Regions from separate parts of the Halomonas sp. C22 genome, predicted to be linked through region 3. Evidence: predicted binding sites of a transcription regulator. Region 3 holds the regulator's gene; each other region holds the start of a gene.
The links. The regulator LexA, encoded in region 3, represses DNA repair genes until DNA is damaged. The targets are predictions, from matches to a motif close to TACTGTNTANNTANACAGTA.
Positions count from the first base shown of each region.

Region 1: FEU76_RS08640 (S24 family peptidase) is a predicted target of LexA. The motif match lies at 921-940, and genes of this name have one in related genera.
Region 2: uvrD (DNA helicase II) is a predicted target of LexA. The motif match lies at 1,092-1,111, and genes of this name have one in related genera.
Region 4: FEU76_RS13595 (LexA family protein) is a predicted target of LexA. The motif match lies at 1,049-1,068, and genes of this name have one in related genera.

Region 1 is NZ_VBVC01000003.1:425,430-427,630, reverse strand. Features, by position in the region: gene FEU76_RS08645 (IMPACT family protein) at 1-365, opposite strand, end outside; gene FEU76_RS08640 (S24 family peptidase) at 395-820, opposite strand; gene ccmA (cytochrome c biogenesis heme-transporting ATPase CcmA) at 1,081-1,701, shown strand; gene ccmB (heme exporter protein CcmB) at 1,748-2,201, shown strand, end outside.
Region 2 is NZ_VBVC01000002.1:674,180-676,380, forward strand. Features, by position in the region: gene hexR (transcriptional regulator HexR) at 193-1,047, shown strand; gene uvrD (DNA helicase II) at 1,163-2,201, shown strand, end outside.
Region 3 is NZ_VBVC01000005.1:216,283-218,483, reverse strand. Features, by position in the region: gene FEU76_RS12095 (TetR/AcrR family transcriptional regulator) at 1-287, opposite strand, end outside; gene lexA (transcriptional repressor LexA) at 512-1,189, shown strand; gene FEU76_RS12085 (energy-coupling factor ABC transporter permease) at 1,224-1,895, opposite strand; gene purU (formyltetrahydrofolate deformylase) at 1,919-2,201, opposite strand, start outside.
Region 4 is NZ_VBVC01000007.1:48,689-50,889, reverse strand. Features, by position in the region: gene FEU76_RS13600 (alpha/beta fold hydrolase) at 1-748, opposite strand, end outside; gene FEU76_RS13595 (LexA family protein) at 1,091-1,534, shown strand; gene FEU76_RS13590 (Y-family DNA polymerase) at 1,531-2,201, shown strand, end outside.

The DNA.
Region 1 (2,201 bases), on a different contig from region 3:
TGGGCGTAGGCTCTGGCCAGGCCGCCGGTGCCCAGCTTGGTGCCGCCAAAGTAGCGAATCACCACGCAGCCCACTTCTCCTAACTGGCTGCCTTGCAGCGCCTGGAACATGGGCCGTCCCGCCGTGCCACCCGGCTCGCCGTCATCCGAAAAGCCAATGCGGGTCTGCTCCCCTGGTGGGCCGGCGATAAAGGCGGTGCAGTGGTGGCTGGCATTGGGGTGGGCCAGTCTGGCGGCCTGCAGCAAGGCGTCGAAGGCGCTGGGGCTGGGGGCGTGGCATAGCCAGGTCAGAAACTGGCTTTTCTCTACCTCGGTCTCGGTGGAGTGCCACGCCTCGGGGGCAATGTCGGGAACGTGGTAACGCAAGCAGGACTCCTGGCCAACATGAGCGCGAATCAGTGGTGCCGAGTCTGCCGGGTGTGGTGCGCCACGCCCATGACCATGCCCAGCACCTGAATGTCGCCATTATGCAGGAATAGCGCGGGCACCGCTGTATCTTCGGGGCACAAGTGCACCCCCAGGCGGGTAATCGATAAATGGCTCAAGGGAAGCTGGCGATCGTTGATGGTCAGGGTCGCCGTTTCCTGCTGGGTGTCGTGCTGATGCCGGTGGATAATGACCAGATCACCGTCGAAGAGCTGGCTGGCCTGCAGGCGGTCGCCGCGAATGCGCAGGGCATAAGTGTTGTGCCGGGTCACTTGACCGTCCTGGTTTGCCTGGCGGGGGTGAGGGTGAGGGGCAAGGCGCTGGCGCACGTTGGACGGTGGCAGCGGTTGAGAAGGTACGTGAGACGTTACCTGAGGGGCGAGGCAGATCGTCATTGTGTGTTCTCCCATGCAGCGCCTGTGCCAAGGCGGTCGAGTGAGTGAATGGACAAACGTGGCCTAATGGGTGTCTATTCATACAGTGGTTACAGTATAAGCCTGTTTTTGCATACAGTGCTAGTGCTGTTTGACGCGTCGCTTTTATGGCGAGAGCTTGAGCTGTGTCATGCTGCGACCCCTGGCCGCAGAGGGTGACTGGCGAGAAAGCGCCTTTCCGTGTAGAGTTCGACCCAAAATTAATGCGTCTGGAGAGTCTTTTGAGCCTGTGCCTGCAAGCCCGACAACTGGCCTGTGAACGCGATGATCGTTGGCTGTTTGAAGGACTTGACCTCGACATCAAGGGCGGCGAGATCGTCCGCATCGAAGGCCCCAACGGCAGTGGTAAAACCACGTTGTTGAAGATTCTCTCCGGCCAACTGACCGACTACCGTGGCGAGCTATTCTGGAACGGTGCCCCCATGCACCAGACCCGTGAACATTTTCTCGCAAACCTACTCTATCTAGGGCATGCCCCCGGTGTTAAAGCGGGTCTCACGCCGTTGGAAAATCTGGCGTGGTATCAAGCGCTCAATGGCGAAAAAGGCAGCGATAAACAGCGTGAACAAGCGCTGTTCGAGGTTGGTCTTGCGGGCTTTGAAGATGTCCCGGCAGGGCAGCTTTCCGCTGGTCAGCAGCGCCGTATTGCCCTGGCCAGGCTGACGCTGACGCCGCGCGCGCTATGGGTCCTGGATGAGCCTTTCACGGCGATTGACCGCCACGGTGTCATGGCGTTGGAAGCGCAGCTGGTCGCACATGCCCAGTCTGGCGGCTGTGTTCTGGTGACGACCCACCATGCACTGACCGAATCATCGGTGCTGAGACGTATTCAGCTGGGGTAAAAAGGAGTCAGCGTTGCAACGTTCATACGCCCTATCTTCACACGCCCTGTCGAGTGCTCCTGAGGTGGTCCTGCATACACCGCGGGGGGGGCTTGGAGTGGCCATTCATGCCACGCTCAAGCGCGACCTGACGCTGATGCTGCGGCGCAAGGGTGAGGTGCTCAATCCGCTGGTGTTTTTTGCACTGGTCATCACGCTGTTTCCCATTGGCATTTCGCCTGACCCTGTCTTGCTGGCCAGCATCGCGCCGGGACTGCTGTGGGTAGCGGCGTTGCTGGCGGCCCTGCTGTCGCTGGATAGCCTGTTTCGCAGCGATTACGAAGACGGCAGCCTGGAGCAGCTGCTGCTGGCCCCCCAGCCGCTGGCGGCGCTGGGGCTTGCCAAGGTGGCCGTGCACTGGCTGTTGACCGGGCTGCCGCTGGCGCTGATGGCGCCGGTGCTGGGCATCATGCTGTCGCTGCCAGCAGGCAGCTATGGGGTGCTGGCGCTGTCGTTGGCAC
Region 2 (2,201 bases), on a different contig from region 3:
AATGATGCAGTGCGGCACGTCACTTCTTACTATAACCTACTTGACAAAATGATGACGATTCTTGAAGAAATGGGTTAACGCCTTTTAAACGGCAGTACTCTCGTGAAGGACGCTGCCCCCGATGCAACACTCAGGCATACTGTGGCCTCTTTATGGCCGCACAAGCACGATCAAGAATTTAAGGAGCTGAACGTGAGCCGCGCCCTGTTCGATGAAATGAGACGCCGCATGGAGCATTTCCGTCGCTCCGAACAAAAGGTCGCGCGGTTCGTGCTGCGCAACCCCGATGAAGTCATTCACATGCGCATCGTGGACCTGGCCACCGAAGCAAAGGTGAGCGAGCCTACGGTGGTGCGCTTCTGCCGTGCGCTGGGCTGCAACGGCTTTCAGGATTTCAAGCTGCAGCTGGCCCAGATGCTGGCCAGCGGAAGCCAGTTCGCGCAGTTCTCGATGAACGACAGCGACTCGGTGGCCGAATTCTCCCACAGCATTTTCGACTCCACCGTGGGCACGCTGCTGTCGGTGCGCGACCGGCTCGATAACGATGCGCTGGGCAAGGCCGTCAATGCACTGGCCATGGCCAATCGCGTCGAGTTCTACGGCTTTGGCGCCTCCGGCGCGGTGGCCTTCGATGCCCAGCACAAGTTTTTCCGCCTGCAGATCTCGACCTCTGCCTACGCCGACCCGCACATGCAGAACATGTCGGCGGTGACCCTGCAGGAGGGCGACGTGGTGGTCGCCATCTCGCAGACAGGCCGTACCCGGGCGCTGGTGGCCAGCGTTCGCCTGGCCCGCGAAGCAGGCGCTACAGTGATCGGCCTGTGTCCCAGCGAATCGCCGCTGGCCCAGGAGGTGAGCCTGCCGCTGTTCATCGACGTGCACGAAGACACCGAGATCTACACCCCGCTCAGCTCGCGTATTGCCCACCTGGTGCTGATCGACGTGCTGGCGGTGGGCGTGGCCAAGACCCGGGGCCCCAAACTGGCCGAGCAGCTGAAAGCGGTGAAGAAGAGCCTGACCACGCTGCGTTACCCGGAAGAGTCCTGAGCAACGGTTCAGAGAAAGAGTCCTGAGCCAGCGTCCTGAAGACACGCTGTATGCACAGCCAGTGTGCTGGCTGTGCTAGACTGGTCGCCCCTTTTTTGAACCGGCAGCGGCTTATATGGACGACGTCACGGCGATACTCGATCATCTCAACCCGGCCCAGCGGGAAGCCGTCAGTGCGCCCCAGGGCAACCTTCTGGTACTGGCCGGCGCCGGTTCCGGCAAAACGCGTGTGCTGGTCCACCGCATTGCCTGGCTGATGCAGGCCGAAGGGCTTTCCCCTTATGCCCTGCTGGCCGTCACGTTTACCAACAAGGCCGCCCGCGAGATGCGCACGCGTCTGGAAGCCTTGCTGGGCATCTCCATGCGCCATGTCTGGGTGGGTACCTTTCACTCGATCTCGCACCGGCTGCTGCGCACCCATTGGCAGGATGCTCGACTGCCCCAGCACTTTCAGATCATCGACTCCGATGACCAGCTGCGGCTGATCAAGCGGCTGCTGAAAGATTACTCGATTGACGATGAGCGCTTCCCGCCACGCCAGGTGCAGGGGTTCATTTCTGGTTGCAAGGAAGAGGGCCTGCGACCCCATCAAGTGAACGTCAATGGCGATGCGTACCTCGCTCAGATGGTCGAGCTCTACGAGCGCTACCAGTTCACCTGCGAGCGAGGCGGGCTGGTGGATTTCGGTGAGCTGCTGCTGCGCAGCCTGGAGCTGTTGCGCGACAACCCGCCGCTCCTGAACCACTATCGCGAGCGCTTTGGCCATGTGCTGGTGGACGAGTTTCAGGATACCAACACCCTTCAGTACGCCTGGCTCAAACTGCTCACCGGCCAGCAGACCCCGATGACCGCCGTGGGCGATGACGACCAGTCCATTTACGGCTGGCGGGGCGCCAAGGTCGAGAACATTCGCCGCTTCGAAGAAGAGTTTCCCAACACCCATACCGTGCGCCTGGAGCAGAACTACCGCTCCACCAGCGCGATTCTGGAAGCGGCCAATACGCTGATCAGCCACAACAGCGAGCGCCTCGGCAAGAACCTATGGACCGATGGCGCCGAAGGCGAGCCTATCTCGGTGTATGCGGGGTTCAACGACCTCGAGGAAGCCCGCTATATCGTCGATACCATCAAGGAGAAGGTCAACGACGGCTTCA
Region 3 (2,201 bases):
GTAGTGGCCATGGTTTCCAGCAGCACCTCCAGAGGAATGGCCTGGCCTTCGTAGCGCGCTTCCAGCTCGTCCAGCGCAGTATGGAAGCGTTCGGAGAACGGGTCTAGGTAACGGGCAAATACCGCCTGTATCAGCGCTTTCTTCGACCCGAAGTGATAATTGACGGCAGCAAGGTTGACCCGCGCTTTGCTGGTGATATTGCGCAGTGATGTCTCGGCAAACCCCCGCTCTGCAAAGAGCACCTCTGCCGTATCCAAAATACGTGTGACCGTATCCGACTGGGCCATAGCGCCCTCCCAAAACAGGTGTTTAAAACATGGCGATCGCGTTGGCGAATAGTATGCCATTACCCCTGCTGGCTCAAACGATTATCCCGCTCAAGGTTCAGGCTGCGTGCCACGGTACGGATTGCAACTCATCATGTACTGGACAGAGCAACATACTGTATACTTAAACACATACTGATTTTACGGACATGTAGCGACTGTCTTTTCACTGTTTGGAGTCTGATATGTCACGCCCACTCACCGCACGCCAGCAGCATGTATATGATTTTATCGTGAAGACCATGGGCGAGCTTGGCTACCCCCCTACCCGCGCCGAAATCGCCAAGGCGCTGGGCTTTCGTTCCCCCAACGCCGCCGAAGAGCATCTGCGCGCTCTGGAGCGCAAAGGTGCCATTCGCATCATTCGCAATACGTCCCGCGGCATACGCCTGCCCAACCAGGAGCCGCTCGACGCCACGCCCCCGGCAGCCGAGCCTGCCAGCGCCGCCAACGATGCCACGCCCAGCGGGCTGCCGGTCATTGGCGAAGTCGCGGCGGGCAGTCCCATTCTGGCAGCGGAGCATATCGACCGTTACTGCCCGCTCCCTGCAGAGTACTTCACCCCCAAGGCCGACTATCTGCTGCGAGTTCGCGGCCTGTCGATGAAGGACGTGGGCATTCTGGAAGGCGATCTGCTGGCGGTGCATCGTACCGACCGCGTGCGTGACGGTCAGATCGTCGTCGCGCGCCTGGAAGACGAAGTCACGGTCAAGCGTTTTAAACGCCAGGGGCATCACGTCACGCTGCTCGCCGAGAACGAAGACTTCGCCCCCATCGAAATCGACCTGAGAACTCAACAGCTGGATATCGAAGGCGTCGGGGTAGGCGTCATCCGAGGCGGCAACGGCCAGGCACTGGGCTAAAATACTGGGCCAGGGCACTGGACCAAGCCACCGCCTACTGCATATCTATGTAACGATGGTCGTTGAACGTGGCGACCCAGTGCGGGTGGTAGACCAGCAAGATACTCAGCAGCATGCCGGTGATGAAGGCTTCCGAGGGCATCAGCAAGGGTAAAAAGCGGGCATACTCCTGAGCCAGATAAATCGCTTCAGGGTCGGTGCCCGCCACCAGAATCAGCCCCACGGCCGCCAGCCCGCCTCCTAGCGTGGCCAGCGCAGCACCGAAAAAACCGCAGGCAAACAGAAACACCATCAGGTTGTCCGGCAAGCGGCGATCCACGATACGCCATACCACCCCCGTGATCACGGCGGGCACCAGTCCCGTCACCAACACGTTGGGCCCCAACAGCTCCCAGGCATTGCGCCCGATCACCACCATCGCCACGTTGAGCAGCAAGTTGCTGATCAAGGCCAGGGGCACCTTGAACACCAGCGTCATCAGCACCGTGAACACCAGATGCAGGGTCAACCAATCGACCGCCTGGGCCCGCAGCTGCCACATCAGCATCACGGCAAGCGTCGCGGCCATCCAGCGATGCTGCAAACCGGTATCTTCCAGCAGCGGCTGCCAGGGGCGCTGCCAAAGCACCCACCCCAGCGCACCTGCCGACACCAGCCAGGTAGCCAGCAGTGCCCAGGTGGCCAGCACGCTTTGTGCAAAGGACATGGCGCCCCTCCCCGGTGGGCGAGTTAGCTGAACACGACGGTCTTGTTACCGTGAATCAATACGCGGTCTTCCAGATGCCAGCGCAGGCCGCGGGCCAGCACGGCTTTTTCCACATCACGGCCAAAGCGCACCAGATCGGTGGGCGTATGGCAGTGGCTTACCCGATGGATATCCTGCTCGATGATGGGCCCCGCATCCAGCTCTTCGGTCACGTAATGGCAGGTGGCACCGATCAGCTTGACGCCACGCTCGTAAGCCTGGTGGTAAGGCTTTGCCCCGGCAAAGGAGGGCAAGAAGCTGTGATGA
Region 4 (2,201 bases), on a different contig from region 3:
ACTGGCGCTCGCCGAGAATACCGCGCTCTCCTTCTATCAATAGCACGGGGGCTTGAATCTCTGCCAGTATGGCCAGCACCTGCTGTGGCGTCAGGCGGACCAGGGAAGGCTTCAGCAGGCGGCTGTCGGTGCGCATGGCGACCTTGCCATCCGCCGTGGCCTGGGTGTTACGCTCGACCAGCGGCCTGGCCGTGATGGCATCCAGCGGCGTCACGCCGCCTGCCACCCGGGCGGCAACGGCCTGTTCGATATCCGCATACCGGGGCGTGCGCGAAGCGACACGGCGGTGGGCGGTGAGGCCCTTGCGCAGCTGGCTGGCCGTCTCCTCTGCGGGCGTATTCAGTGCCCCCAGGCCATCCAGCAGCACCAGCCGTGCGACACGCTCGGGCAGCGCCGCTGCCAGCAGGCAGGAGACCGCCGCCCCCATCGAGTGCGCCAGCAACGTGGCCTGCTCGATCTCCAGCGCCTCCATGGCATCCAGCACATCGTGAAGGTAGTCCCACAGCGCATAGTCGCTGCCGAAGGGCGTATGGGCCGAGTGGCCGTGCCCGCGAAAATCGAGGGCAACGATACGAATGTTCAGTCGCTTGACCAACAAGGGGGCCAGCCGTGAGAAGCTCGCCGCGTTATCCAGCCAGCCGTGCAGGGCGACCCATACCGGGGCATCGTGGCGCCCCCAGCTCAGGGCCGCCAGGCGCCCATTGACCAACGACAGCGGCGTACTGCCGCTAAACTCGGAACCTTTCATCAGCCCTCTCTTCTTCACGAAAAACCATGCGCCGGATGACGCTTCGAGCACCAAACGTTACCATGCCTGGCGCAGCCTATGCGCTGCTTTCGAGCGGCCCATGGTGGGCCACCCTTGCCTATCTGCTGGAGACAACCCGATGAAACCTCGTCGCGACACCCGCGCTCGCAATCTCGTGTTCTGGATCACGGTCATCAGTGCGCTGGTGGTTGGCCTCTGGCTGGCCCGTTAGCCCCCGTACTCATACCTTCATCCCGGCACCTTGCATTTTTTTCCGCATAAATGAATACTGGCTACAAATACTGTATATAAACACACTATTCATTCGTGAGGAGCCCGACGATGCCGTCTCAACCCACTGCCGTTGCGACCGCCTTGCCGTTAACGCCCTTGCCTCTTCCGTTTGCCTCGCTGAGTGGTCGCGCGGGTTTTAGCGGCTTTCCTTCCCCCGCGCAGGATTACGAGCCACGCACGCTGGACCTCAACACCCGGCTGATCAAGCACCCGACACAGACGTTCTACCTGACCGCCCGCGGCGACAGCATGGAGGGGTGGGGCATCTTCGACGGCGACCTGCTGGTGGTAGACCGCAGCGTGCCGCCTAGGCTGGGCCACATCGTGGTCGCCCTGTTCGACCAGGAGCTGTTGATCAAGCGCTACGCGCTGTATCGCGGTGCGCCGCATTTGTGCTCGTCTCACCCGCACTACCCTCCGCTGCCGCTGGAAGAGGCCGAGTGCCAGCTATGGGGGGTAGTGCGCGCCGTCATTCATGAGTATTTGCCATGATCGGTCTGGTGGATGCCAACAACTTTTACGTTTCCTGCGAGCGGGTATTCCAGCCCACGCTGGAAGGCAAGGCCGTGGGCGTCATGTCCAACAACGACGGCTGCGTGATTGCGCGCTCTGCCGAGCTGAAAGCCATGGGCATTGCCATGGGGACGCCAGCGTTCCAGCTGGAAGGGCTGCGGCGTCGGGGCCAGATCCATTTGTGCTCCTCCAACTACGAGCTGTACGGCGACATGTCGGCGCGGTTGGCACAGCTGCTGCGCGAAGCCTGCCCAGAGGTCGCCCCCTACTCCATCGATGAGATGTTCATTTACCTGGATGGCTTCGATGACGCCCAGTGCCAGGCCATGGGCGTGGCGCTACGCCGCCGTGTTCGCCGTTACCTGGGGTTGCCCGTCTGCGTTGGGCTGGCGGCCACGCATACGCTGGCCAAGCTGGCCAATCACGTGGCCAAGCAGCAGCCCCACTATCAAGGGGTATGCCTGCTGGCTGCCCACACCGCCACCACCCAGGCACTGCTCAAACAGCTTCCGGTGAGCGAGGTATGGGGAGTCGGCCGACGGCTTGCCGAGCAGCTCGCCGTGAGCGGTATTCGTACCGCCTGGCAGCTGCGCGAGAGCGACCCCAAGCAGTTGCGCAAGCGCTTTTCGGTAGTGTTGGCGCGCAC